Regions from separate parts of the Serratia sp. JSRIV002 genome, predicted to be linked through region 3. Evidence: riboswitches for the same ligand, from Rfam matches in the RefSeq annotation. Region 3 holds a riboswitch; each other region holds the start of a gene.
The links. A riboswitch is a leader RNA that binds a small molecule or an ion and turns the genes downstream of it on or off. The one in region 3 is predicted to bind thiamine pyrophosphate.
Positions count from the first base shown of each region.

Region 1: linked by a shared signal. The riboswitch ahead of thiC (phosphomethylpyrimidine synthase ThiC) and the one ahead of thiB (thiamine ABC transporter substrate binding subunit) in region 3 are both predicted to bind thiamine pyrophosphate.
Region 2: linked by a shared signal. The riboswitch ahead of thiM (hydroxyethylthiazole kinase) and the one ahead of thiB (thiamine ABC transporter substrate binding subunit) in region 3 are both predicted to bind thiamine pyrophosphate.

Region 1 is NZ_CP074143.1:443,357-447,522, forward strand. Features, by position in the region: gene thiE (thiamine phosphate synthase) at 1-446, opposite strand, end outside; gene thiC (phosphomethylpyrimidine synthase ThiC) at 439-2,382, opposite strand; TPP riboswitch at 2,500-2,622, opposite strand; gene rsd (sigma D regulator) at 2,727-3,242, opposite strand; gene nudC (NAD(+) diphosphatase) at 3,344-4,111, shown strand; gene hemE (uroporphyrinogen decarboxylase) at 4,149-4,166, shown strand, end outside.
Region 2 is NZ_CP074143.1:4,441,049-4,445,214, forward strand. Features, by position in the region: gene KGP26_RS20915 (Fic family protein) at 1-591, opposite strand, end outside; gene thiD (bifunctional hydroxymethylpyrimidine kinase/phosphomethylpyrimidine kinase) at 719-1,519, opposite strand; gene thiM (hydroxyethylthiazole kinase) at 1,516-2,310, opposite strand; TPP riboswitch at 2,347-2,438, opposite strand; gene rluF (23S rRNA pseudouridine(2604) synthase RluF) at 2,551-3,312, shown strand; gene KGP26_RS20935 (phosphoethanolamine transferase) at 3,523-4,166, shown strand, end outside.
Region 3 is NZ_CP074143.1:909,989-914,154, forward strand. Features, by position in the region: gene thiP (thiamine/thiamine pyrophosphate ABC transporter permease ThiP) at 1-702, opposite strand, end outside; gene thiB (thiamine ABC transporter substrate binding subunit) at 678-1,664, opposite strand; TPP riboswitch at 1,721-1,839, opposite strand; gene sgrR (HTH-type transcriptional regulator SgrR) at 1,877-3,538, opposite strand; gene sgrT (glucose uptake inhibitor SgrT) at 3,631-3,804, shown strand; gene KGP26_RS04225 (sugar efflux transporter) at 3,952-4,166, shown strand, end outside.

The DNA.
Region 1 (4,166 bases), 470 kb from region 3:
GCCAAGCCTTGCGGCTCAGAGGGCATTTCCTTGGTTTGCGTTGGGAAGATATGCCCCAGTGCGATATAGGAAGGTTTGACGGCGATCGCCCGGGCCAGCTCGGCATCGTCATGGGTGGAAACGCCCAAGCGCAATCCTGCCCGATGGATGGCCGCCAGATCGGTGGTGTCTAAATCCTCCTGGCCCAGGTGTACGCCATAGGCCCCATGTTTGATCGCCAGCCGCCAATAATCATTGATAAACAACCGGGCCTGATAGCGTTTGCCAAGGGCTATAGCGGCGGCAATATCGGCCTCCACTTGCTCGTCTGGCAGATCTTTGATGCGTAGTTGGATAGTGGTAACGCCTGCCTCCAGCAGGCGGGCGATCCATTCAACACTGTCGACGACCGGGTATAAACCCAGCTTGTGCGGTGTTGCAGGGAAGGGAGAGGTGAGGTTAGTCATTATTTATCTCCTCCTGCAAATTGGCCGCACTGTGGTACAGCTCGCTGCCGCGTGAGCGGAATTCAGCCGACATTTTCTCCATCCCGGTCAGTTGCACTTCGATCGGTTTGGCAGCCTCTTGTGCGGCGGCATAGTCACGCACTTCCTGGGAAATCTTCATCGAGCAGAACTTCGGCCCACACATGGAGCAGAAGTGGGCGATCTTGCCGGATTCTTGCGGCAGCGTTTCGTCGTGATAGGCACGGGCGGTTTGTGGATCCAGCGCCAGGTTGAACTGATCTTCCCAACGGAATTCAAAGCGCGCCTTGGACATGGCGTTATCGCGGATCTGTGCGCCCGGATGACCTTTCGCCAAGTCGGCGGCGTGAGCGGCGATCTTGTAGGTGATCAGCCCCTGTTTCACATCTTCCTTGTTAGGCAACCCCAGATGTTCCTTCGGCGTCACGTAGCACAGCATCGCACAGCCGAACCAGCCGATCATTGCCGCGCCGATCCCGGAGGTGAAATGGTCGTAACCCGGTGCGATATCGGTGGTCAATGGCCCTAGCGTGTAGAACGGTGCTTCATGGCAATGTTCCAGCTCCTCGGTCATGTTGCGGCGGATCATCTGCATCGGCACGTGGCCAGGGCCTTCGATCATCACCTGTACGTCATATTCCCAGGCAACCTTGGTCAGTTCACCCAGCGTATGCAGCTCAGCGAATTGCGCTTCGTCATTGGCATCCTGGATCGAACCCGGGCGCAGGCCGTCGCCGAGTGACAGCGAGACATCGTAAGCGGCGCAAATTTCGCAGATCTCGCGGAAGTGCTGATAGAGGAAGTTTTCCTGATGATGCGACAGGCACCACTTCGCCATGATCGAGCCGCCACGGGAGACAATGCCGGTCAGGCGTTTGGCGGTCATCGGCACATAGCGCAGCAACACCCCGGCGTGAATGGTGAAGTAATCGACGCCTTGCTCAGCCTGTTCCAGCAGGGTATCTCGGAACATTTCCCAGGTCAGGTTCTCCGCCACGCCGTTCACTTTTTCCAGCGCCTGATAGATCGGTACCGTACCAATCGGCACCGGGCTGTTACGCAGGATCCATTCACGGGTTTCGTGGATATAGCGGCCAGTGGAGAGGTCCATCACGGTGTCAGCGCCCCAGCGGGTTGACCACACCAGCTTCTCGACTTCCTCTTCGATCGAAGAAGTAACCGCCGAGTTGCCGATATTGGCATTCACCTTCACCAGGAAATTACGGCCAATAATCATCGGCTCGGATTCCGGGTGGTTGATGTTGGCGGGAATGATGGCGCGGCCAGCGGCCACTTCCTGGCGCACAAATTCCGGCGTGATGTTTTCCGGCAGATGAGCGCCCCAGCTCTGGCCAGGATGCTGGTGGCGCAGCACTTCACCACGAATGCGCTCGCGGCCCATATTTTCGCGAATGGCGATAAACTCCATCTCTGGGGTGACAATACCGGCGCGAGCGTAATGCAGTTGCGTAACACATTTACCCGGCAGGGCTTTGCGGGGCAGCGGCAGGTGCTCAAAGCGCAGATGGTCTAACCCAACGTCGGCCAATCGCTGTTGGGTGAAGCCGGAACTGACACCGCTTAACGCTTCGGTATCGGCACGTTCGGCGATCCAGCTCGCTCGTACTTTTGCCAAGCCACGATGTACGTCGAGCACCGCCTGCGGATCGCCATACGGCCCTGCGGTGTCATACACCGGAATGGGTTCGTTCTGTTCATATTGGGGCTGGTCTTTGTTGCCGCCGATCAGCGTCGGGCTGAGCTGGATCTCACGCATCGGTACCTGGATATCGCTGCGCGAACCCGCGAGATAGATCCGCTGTGAGTTGGGGAAGGTAACGCCTTGCAGAGAGTCGATAAAATCTTGCGCCTGGTCACGCTGTTGTTTACGGGCACGAGGTTGGTTCACGGTAGACATAGCAAATTCCTATCAGTGGAGTGATGTGTGGAAAATTGCTTGTCTGGAGCTCGGAGGGAGTAATGATGGTAGCCGGTAAGGCAGGCACAGCCCCTGGTGGGAGCATCTTGCCTATGGCGATAGATTACTCTTGTTCCCTTCGCGGGTATTAACCCGATCAGGTTCCGCGGATCCCGAATTAACGGTCTCAGCCTGGCTAATTTGATGAAAAATCAGCGCTAGGCACTCCGACAAGAGCCCTCAGTATAAGAGGGTCAACAAAAACCACAAGCCCTCCCCCGTCATCTTTCAAGCCGTAGCGTTGTTGACCGCCTGGCTACGACTTGAAATCTATAGGGGGATAATTAGGCGGGATGAGGCATAGATTCAGTATTCGTGGTGCCCGGTTGGCCCTGCTGCCAGGTTTCTGTCGCCAGTTGGATCAACTGATCTTCCAAAGCGAAACGTGACGCCAGGGCTTCGCCGATATCTGACAGTGCCTGATTGAGTTCTTCACACACGTCCTGATCGATAACGACTTCGGTGTAGCGGTCATGGAACGCCATCACGATTTCAGTATTGCCCTGTAGTTTTGGGTAGAACTTGGTGGCTAGCGCCATCTTGGGGCTGGCAGAGCCTTCCACTTGTTTGATAATTTTGTCATAAATGTGAAAATGCCCGGCAGAAAGATAATCCACCAGATTCTGGCAAAAGTTCTCCAGCGCTTTTTCATTGAGCGGCGTATGCTTTTCTTTGTTGGGTTTAATGCCGACTAGACTGCAATAGGCTACCAGCAGCTGTTTGCGGGCCTGTAACCATTGATCGACTAATTCATTACTGCCACCAACGCGCTGAGTCAGGCTTTCCAATCGGTTTAGCATGATTGACTCCGTGTGTAAGAGAAAGAAAAAGTGGTAAGTTAATAAAATGTAACAAAGAGCATTCCTAGATTGCCAGTGAAGCAGAGGTTGTGCAACAACATATGGAACTTGCATTAACGGGTAACGAAAATGGCTGGTGGATCGTCAGCCATGAAAGCAAAATTTGGTTACCAAACGGTGAATTGCCGTTTGGTTCTGCCGCATTATTTTCCTTGCAAGGCCGACCGGCTCGGCAAATTGGCGAATGGGAGGGGGCACCGGTCTGGCTGGTGCGCCAACCGATGCCGAAAGAGATGGGATCGGTGCGGCAACTGCTCAGTCTCGATCGTGGCCTGTTCCAACTGGCCGGGCGCGGCGTACAGCTGGCCGACTTTTATCGCTCGCACCGGTTCTGTGGCTACTGCGGTCATGAGATGCACCTTAGCCGTACCGAAAGCGCCTGCCTTTGTGATAACTGTCGCGAACGTTATTACCCGCAGATTGCCCCTTGCGTGATTGTCGCCATCCGCCGCAATGACGAGATCCTGTTGGCACAGCATGTGCGCCACCGTGGCGGCATCCATACCGTGCTGGCGGGGTTTGTGGAGGTGGGGGAAACCCTGGAGCAGGCCGTAGCGCGCGAGGTGATGGAAGAAAGTAATATCGCCATTACCAACCTGCGTTACGTGACTTCGCAACCCTGGCCGTTCCCTCATTCGCTGATGATGGCGTTTATGGCCGAGTATCAGGGCGGTGAACTGCGCCACGATCCGAAAGAGTTGCTCAATGCGGGCTGGTATCGCTATGACCAACTGCCGCTGCTGCCACCGCCTGGTACCGTGGCGCGCCGCCTGATCGAGGACACCGTGGCGCTGTGTCGGGCAGAATAAGGTACAATGGCGGCAGATAATCAAGGGAGCCCAAGAAATGAATGAGTTGAAGAAC
Region 2 (4,166 bases), 2.5 Mb from region 3:
ACTGAGGATCAACGTTTGCCATAAACGCCCCATTCGCCCATTGCCATCGGCAAACGGATGAATAAATTCGAACTCATAGTGAAAGATAGAGCTGGCGATCAGTGGATGAATATCGGTGTGCTTTAACCACGCCAACAGATCGCCAACCAAACGCGATAGTTGATTGGCAGGTGGCGCCATATGGATAAGTTGTTTATCTCGATATACCCCAACATTGCCGCTGCGTAGCTGCCCCGGAGCATCGACCAGCCCTCCCATTAATAAACCATGTGCCGCCAACAAATCCTCAAGCCGATGGCTTTGCCAGCTTGGCAATTTTTCATAGGTAAGGATGGCGTTACGGACTTCCTGAATATCTTTTGCCGGTGCCAACACCCGCTTACCTTCCATGATCGCAGTCACCTGCTCAGTAGACAGGCTATTATGCTCAATGGCCAATGAGGCCTGAATGGTGCGGATACGGTTCTCTTTGCGTAACAAAGGTGAAGATTGCCCAGCCTGCGCGGCCCAATGCCCCAATAGCTCCCCCACCTCAATCACTCGATTCAGGATAGCTGGCGTAATGGTATAAGGTGGTTGATAACCAGCCATCTTGCTTCCCTTTATTTTCACAAATCAATCAGCCTGAGCCGCATTGGGCCTGGTTCCCGATCATGGAGGGCTCGGTGGAAAATATCAAGCAATTGACCAACTAGCATCGGCTAGTGGAAAAGTTGGCTCACCACCAGGCATGGAAATGATGCACCGGCCCAATACCCTGCCCTACCTCCAGGCTATCGGCCTGCTGTAAGGCCTGTTGCAGGTAGTTTTTTGCCGCTGCCACGGTATCGGCCCAATTTGGGTAGCGTGGGCGCAGGGCTGCCAGTGCCGCAGATAAGGTGCAACCGGTGCCGTGCGTGTGCCTGGTCGCTATGCGCGGCGCACTAAAGCGCTGCTCAAAGCCGGGGATAAATAGCCAATCTGGGCTTTCCTCTTCACTTAGGTGGCCCCCCTTCATCAACACCGCCTGACAGCCCATCGCTAATAACGCCTGGCCCTGCTCGCGCATTTGTGATTCGTTTTGTGCCGGAGCGCAGGCCAGCAAAGCCGCCGCCTCTGGCAAGTTCGGCGTGATAATGGAAACCAACGGCATTAGCTCACGGCGGATGGACTCCACCGCTTCCGGTGCCAACAGCGGGTCACCACTTTTAGCCAGCATCACCGTATCCAGCACTACATAAGGCAGCTTGTAATGGCGTAGGCGCTCGGCCACCGCCTGCACGATGTCGGCATTAGCCAACATGCCGATTTTAGCGCTGTCGATACGCACATCGCTGAGTACCGAATCCAGTTGGGCGGCCACAAATGCCGGTTCGATATGATATACCGACTGCACGCCACGGGTGTTCTGCGCCACCAGCGCGGTGATCACGCTGGTGCCATAGGCCCCCAATGCGGAGAAAGCTTTCAGATCGGCCTGAATACCGGCTCCACCGCTAGGATCGGTGCCAGCGATGGTGAGAGCGTTAATCCGTTTCATAGCAGATCCTCCATTCGCAGTTGGTAGAGGGCATCCAGGAAGGCGGCAGTAAAGCTGCCAGGGCCAGAACACCGCGCCGTGGCCCTTTCACCACATAGCGCCATCACCCGGCAAGCGGTGGCAACGTTATCCAGCCGATCGCCCGGCAAACTGCAAAATGCTGTCACAACGGCTGAAAGCGCGCAGCCCGTTCCCACTACGCGCGTCATTAATACATCGCCACCCGTGACGGCCCAGTCTCTTTCACCATCAGTGATATAGTCTGTCTCACCGGTGACGGCCACAATGGCCCCACAATTACGTGCTAATACGCGTGCTGCGGGTAATGCCATCAGCGAGTCATCCTGGCTATCTACGCCACGGGCGCTGGTCTGCAGGCCGCTCAATGCAATGATTTCCGACGCGTTGCCACGGATCGCCGCAGGCCGCAGGGTGAGCAAGCGGCGGGCGAAGATTGCTCGGTATTCCAATCCCCCAACGGCAACCGGATCCAGTAACCAGGGCTTTTCAGCACGATTGGCAGCCTCGATGGCGGCTAACATCGACTCTGCCCGCGAAGCGTGCAGGGTGCCGATATTGATCAACAGCGCATCAGCAACGCGGCTGAACTGCGCGGCCTCTTCCGGTTCCACTACCATCGCCGGTGAAGCACCAAGCGCCAGCAGCACGTTGGCCGTCAGCTCTTGCACCACTTCGTTGGTCAGGCAGTGGATCAATGGAGGTTGGCGTTTAAATTGGTTAAAACAGGCCGCGGCACGGGTGCCGGGTAACACATCAGGTCGAGTAAACATAGCGCTCCCAACCGGCGTTCAAGAAGGCGGGTACCGGTTGAGATACCGCGACATCCCTACGCTGGTATAATCCAGATCAGGTAATACGGGTAATTTCTCAGCCCCTAAGGGCACCCCGAGTCGACGTTTGCCATTATTGAGGCTGTGGCCAGTGAGGTCAATCACACGATAGCGTCAAAAAATAAAAAGGAGACGCCGTCTCCCCCAGATAATGTATAGTTCGCGTTTAACGGGGAAACCATGCTCACTCACTCATCTATCCGCCTTAACAAATACATTAGCGACAGCGGCATTTGTTCTCGTCGGGCTGCCGATCGCCACATCAGGCAGGGCAACGTCTTTATCAACGACAGCTTAGCCTCCTTGGGCGCTCAAGTATTGGTCGGGGATGTGGTCAAAGTTAACGGCCAGCCGATCGAACCGCGCGATGCGGCCGATCTGGTGCTAATCGCGCTGAACAAGCCGGTTGGTATCATCACCAGCATGGGAAAGCACGTGCGGGATAACATCGGTGATTACGTTAATCACAATAGGCGCATCTTTCCCATCGGGCGGCTGGATAAGGACTCTCAGGGGCTGATTTTCCTGACCAATGATGGCGAACTGTTCAATAAGATCCTCCGTGCTGGCAATAATCATCAAAAAGAGTACCTGGTCACCGTCAACAAACCGGTGACGGATGAGTTTATTCAGGGCATGGGCGCAGGCGTACCCATACTGGATACGGTGACTCAACAATGCCTGGTGGAGCAAGAAGCCCCGCAGATGTTTCGCATCACGCTGGTGCAGGGGCTTAACCGCCAAATCCGCCGTATGTGCAAATATTTTGGTTATCATGTCACCAAACTTGAGCGCCAGCGTATTATGAATATCACTCTGCAAGGGTTACCGCTGGGCGAATGGCGGGATTTGACCGATGATGAGCGGATCGAGTTATTCGAGCTGATTGAACACTCCTCGTCCGAGGATATTTCCGCCCCGCGTCAATATAGCCAGATATAGGCGACTGTCGCGATATGCAATCAACCTCTCAAAACAGCCGCTAATTATCAGTTGATCTTGTTTTCATTCGGCTCTATCTTCTCGCATCCGGGTAAATGTTGCGGCTCGCTGGATGCGGTCTATCCCTCCTCCCCTTTCCGTCAACCAAACGGATTTATGACTCTTTTCTTGTCAGAGTTACCACACGGCATTTGATAACTTTCGGTAAACATGAACTCAACGGTTAAAGATACCCTGGCAGCACGTGACGTCACCCTAACCCCGTGGACAGGCTTTTACTTCCTGCAGTCGCTGCTGATCAACTTCGCCCTCGGCTATCCATTTAGTCTGCTGTATGCCGTGGCGTTTAGCTGTGTGTTACTGCTGCTGTGGCGCCTCAGCTCGCGCCTGCAAAAGAGCGTGATCGGGCTGTGTAGCCTCATCGCCGCCCTGTATTTCCCATTTTCTCAGGCCTATGGCTCGCCCAATTTTAATACCCTGCTGGCGTTACACTCGACCACGGTGGAGGAGTCCAGCGAGATATTGACCATCTTTCCGTGGTACAGCTATTTGGTGTCCCTGTTTATTCTGGCACTGGGCATTATCGCGTTGCGCCGTAAGCCAACCCCGAAAGGGGCTTGGAACACCCTCCAGAGCTTATGTCTCACCATCAGCGTGGTCTGCTTTTTTGTCACGCCAGTGCAGAATCTGGCATACGGTGGCGTGTTTAAATTGACCGATTCTGGTTATCCCGTGTTTCGTTTCGTCAGAGATGTGATCGCCAATAACCAGGAAGTGATTGATGAAAAAGCCCGTATGCAGGCGTTTTCACAGCTGAAAGATTCCTGGAACGTGCTGACGGTGAAACCGAAATA
Region 3 (4,166 bases):
CAAGGCCTGATAGATCGCCAGTTCTATGGTGGTAGCCTGCGGCCCGCCGCCCAACGACAGCACGGTTGCAAAGCTGGCAAAACACAGCATAAATACCAGTGCGCCGCTGGGTAAGATCTGGCGGCGTAACGCAGGCCATTCCACAAAGCGGAACTGCTGCCAGCCGTTCATCCCCAGCTGCGCGGCCAGTTGTCGCTGCTCGGTGGGAATGTTCTCCAGCGCCTGTAGCAGCAGGCGAGTGGCCAGCGGCATATTGAAGAACAGATGCGCCAGCAGGATACCTTGCAGACCATAAGGCGAAAAACTGTAGTTCACGCCCAGCCAACCACACAGCGTTGCCAGCCAGCCTTGCCTGCCGTAGACGCTCAGCATGCCAAACACCGCCACCAGCACCGGCAGCACCAGCGTCATGGCGCACAGGCGCAGCAGCAGGTTGCGGCCAGGGAAACGTCTGCGGTACAGCGCCCGGGCCAGCCAGATGGCAGGCACCACCGAGATTACGGCGGAGAGCAGCGCCTGCCAAAAGGTAAAGCGCACCACGTGCCACAGGTAGCTGTCCTGCCACAGGCTACGCCAATCGCTTTCGGGCGCATGACGCCACAGCGAGCCCATGGCCGCCAACGCGATCAGCAGGATCAGACCGGCGGCCATCAGCCCCGGCCATAACCAGCGGGGGATCAGTGGCTGACGGCGGTTTGCCATGCCCGGATCCAGTTACCACGCTGTTGTGCCACTTCCTCGGAGCTGAATTGTAATGCCGTTTGCGGCACGGTCATCTGTTCAAAACCGGCAGGCAGTTCCGTCTTGATCACCGGGTACATCCAGTTTCCGGTAGGAATGGTGTTCTGGAAGGCCGGGGAGACCATAAACTGCATGAAGCGCTCGGCCAGTTCTGGCTGTTTGCTGGCCTTTAGCTTGCCAGCGACTTCGATTTGCAGGTAGTGCCCCTCACTGAAGCTGGCCGCCGCATAAAGGTCTTTTTTCTCTTCGATCAGATGGTAGGCGGGGGAGGTAGTGTAGCTCAGTACCATGTCGCCTTCCCCTTTCAGGAACAGGCCGTAGGCTTCACTCCAGCCTTTGGTCACGGTGACGGTTTTCTTCGCCAACTGTTGCCAGGCGAGCGGTGCTTCGTCGCCATACACTTTCTGCATCCAGAGCAGCAGGCCAAGGCCAGGTGTGCTGGTGCGCGGATCCTGATAGATGATCTTCAGGGGGCGGTCGCTGCTCACCAACTCTTTCAGGCTGGTCGGCGGGTTCTTCAGCTTGTCTTTGTTGTAGACGAAAGCAAAGTAGCCATAGTCGTAGGGAACGAAGGTCTGGTTGTGCCAGCCACCGGGAACGGTGAGCTTGCTAGTATCGACTTGGCTGGCGGTGAACAGATCGGTTTGCTGCGCGGCTTGCAGCAGGTTGTTGTCCAGGCCCAAAACCACGTCGGCGGCGCTGTTCTTGCCTTCCATTCTCAGGCGGTTGAGTAACGATACGCCGTCTTCCAGCGCCACGAATTTCAATTCGCAGTCACATTCGGCCTCAAAGGCTTTTTTTACCGCTGGGCCCGGGCCCCAGTCGGCAGCGAAAGAGTCGTAGGTGTAGACCGTCAGCGTTGGCTTGGCCAGGACGGGCATCGCCGCTAGCAATAATAAACAGGGCAGGTATTTTTTGACCACTTTGCACTCCTAATAGTAAAGGGGCAAAGGTATCTGAGGGCTGGGTTAACGAAGGCTAACGCGCCATGCTCAAATCCCTCCGCCGGTATTGACCGGATCAGGTTCGACGGGTGTGCTCTCAGCGGAAAACCGTTGGCCAAAAATTGGCTTGTTCTCCGCACCCCGTTGAGTCGGCGCTATTGTAGAGGCTTAGGGGCGTGGGTGAAAGGCGATTATGCTTCCGGTGGCGCAAACCACGCAGATTTAAAATCGAACCAACCGAGAGTATTCATCCGTACCCCGCGCATGCTGCGTTGACCATGCAGTTGCAGCCAGTGATGGAATAACGGATGCAACTGATGGCTGCTGACCAGGCGCTGGCAAAACTCGGCCATGGACAGGCGATTTTCCCGCCACTGAGCGGCATCCTGCGCGATATCCTCCGTCAGACAATGTTGTATCAGCGGTAATTCGTACAGCGTGGCAAACAGAGAAAACTCCAGCGGCAGGGTGAAGTTGGCGCTGCCTAACCACAGATCGCTTTGCGCCTTGCCCTTATGCCAGACTTCATAATCCACGGCCTGCACATTGAGTTTGATACCCTGTTCGGCTAGTAGAGAGGCGATAGCCTGCTTGATTGCGTGGAACTCGGAGTGTTCGTTATAGAAGGTCAGGGTCAATTCGGTTAAGCCCGCAGGCTTGGGCTGCTGCCCCAGCACACGATTATGCAACCAGCGCGGGAGAATGCCATAGGCCGGAGCCCAGTAACGTTGGTAGAGCGGCCCGGCGTGGCTCAGCAGCGCGATAGGGTTGATCAGTTCGCTTAACCAACTGCGGATTGCCGGATCGGCCGCCAGTGCCGAACGCTGGTCGAACAACAGAAAATAACAGCCTTCTTCGAGGCGGCTTTCCAGCTCGTTCCTGCCGGTATCATCCCCTTGTAACTGGACGCCGGAGTGCGCCAGCTCTTCGGTGATTTCCGGCAATACCCAAATGTTGACCTCATCGATCAGGGCACGATAGCCAAAGTAGTCGTCAAAGGCATGAATTTTCATCTGGCTTTGGTTGTTGTGTATCACCCGATAGGGGCCGGTGCCAATCGGATGGCGGGCAAAATCCGGCAGGTTCTGCCATTCGCGCGGCAGGATCATGGCATGTACGCTGCTCAGCAGCCAGGGCAGCCAATAGTCCGGCGTGTGCAGATATACATCGATGACATAGGGCGTAGGTGAGACGATCCTGTCGATATGTGAAAATAGCGGTTGTGGGATCAGGCGGTTGAGTGAATGGATAACATCTTCCATTTCCAGCTCACGGCCATGATGAAAATGGATCGCCGGGCGAAGATAAAAGCGCCAGTGTAAAGGGGTGAGCGTTTGCCAATGATGTGAAAGATCGGGCTCAAGTTCCCCGTTTTCCTCATTTACCCGTGTCAGGCCGTTGAAAATCTGTCTTGCCAGGTGGGTTTCTGAACGACGCAGTGCCGAACCGGGTAACAGGTTGTAAAGCTGACGATAGTAGAGCACGCGCAGGATATGTTTCCCCTGGCGGAAGCTGCGCCCCAGCTGGGAAAGCAGCATTTGGCGTACTACGTCTTTATCGCCCACCAGTTGAACCAGTTGGTCGATGCGATCCTGTTCCAGCAGTTCCTCGGCGCGCTGTTGTTGCAGTGCCAATCCGGTGTAGTGAAAGCTGAGCTGTGAACGTTTACCCCGGCCGGACTCGGCCTGCCAGGTCAGCCAACCCTCGTGCTGCATGGCTCCCAGCAGCGAACGAACATGGCGGCGGGAACAGCTGAGTACCTCTGCCAACTCTTGCAGCGTGGTTTCGGTGGTTTGGCCATGGCAGCGTTGCCACAGGCGAATGAACTGTTGTTGCAGGCGTGAGGTGGACATAAAAGAGGAACTCTCTGGCATCAAGTCGTCAATTTATCTTTCCCTATATTACGCCGATAATGAGGGCAGTTGAATCAGCGGAGGGATAACAAATGACGGTTCTGTTAACTAAACAGTTTTATCAGCGTTATTTCACCGCCATCCGCCGCCAGCAGGCCGATTGGCTGCAGGTGGTCCCTGAACAGGCGCGGCTGGAGATGCTGGCCCACTTGACCCAGTGGGACATCGCCACGCTGAGCGACAAGCAATACCGTGAGCGTATCTGACGTTCACCGCAAAAGTGTTTCTGAGTAATGGTGCTTTTCACCAGCCAGTGGGGTTACCCACTGGCATTTTTATCTGCCGTCTTTACTTCCTTCGGCAATTTTCCTTCTGTAGCATAGCCTTCTTTATTTCTGGATAGGGATATCGCTATGAGTTTCAGACGCTGGTTACCGCGCCGTTTTAATCCCGTTTTTGCCGCCTTCCTGCTAATAGCCTTCCTGACCGGCATTGCTGGAGCGCTGCAAGCCCCCACGCTAAGCCTGTTTCTGACCACCGAGGTAAAGGTGCGGCCGCTATGGGTAGGCATGTTCTATACCGTGAATGCCATCGCCGGGATCATCGTCAGCTTCCTGTTGGCCAAGCG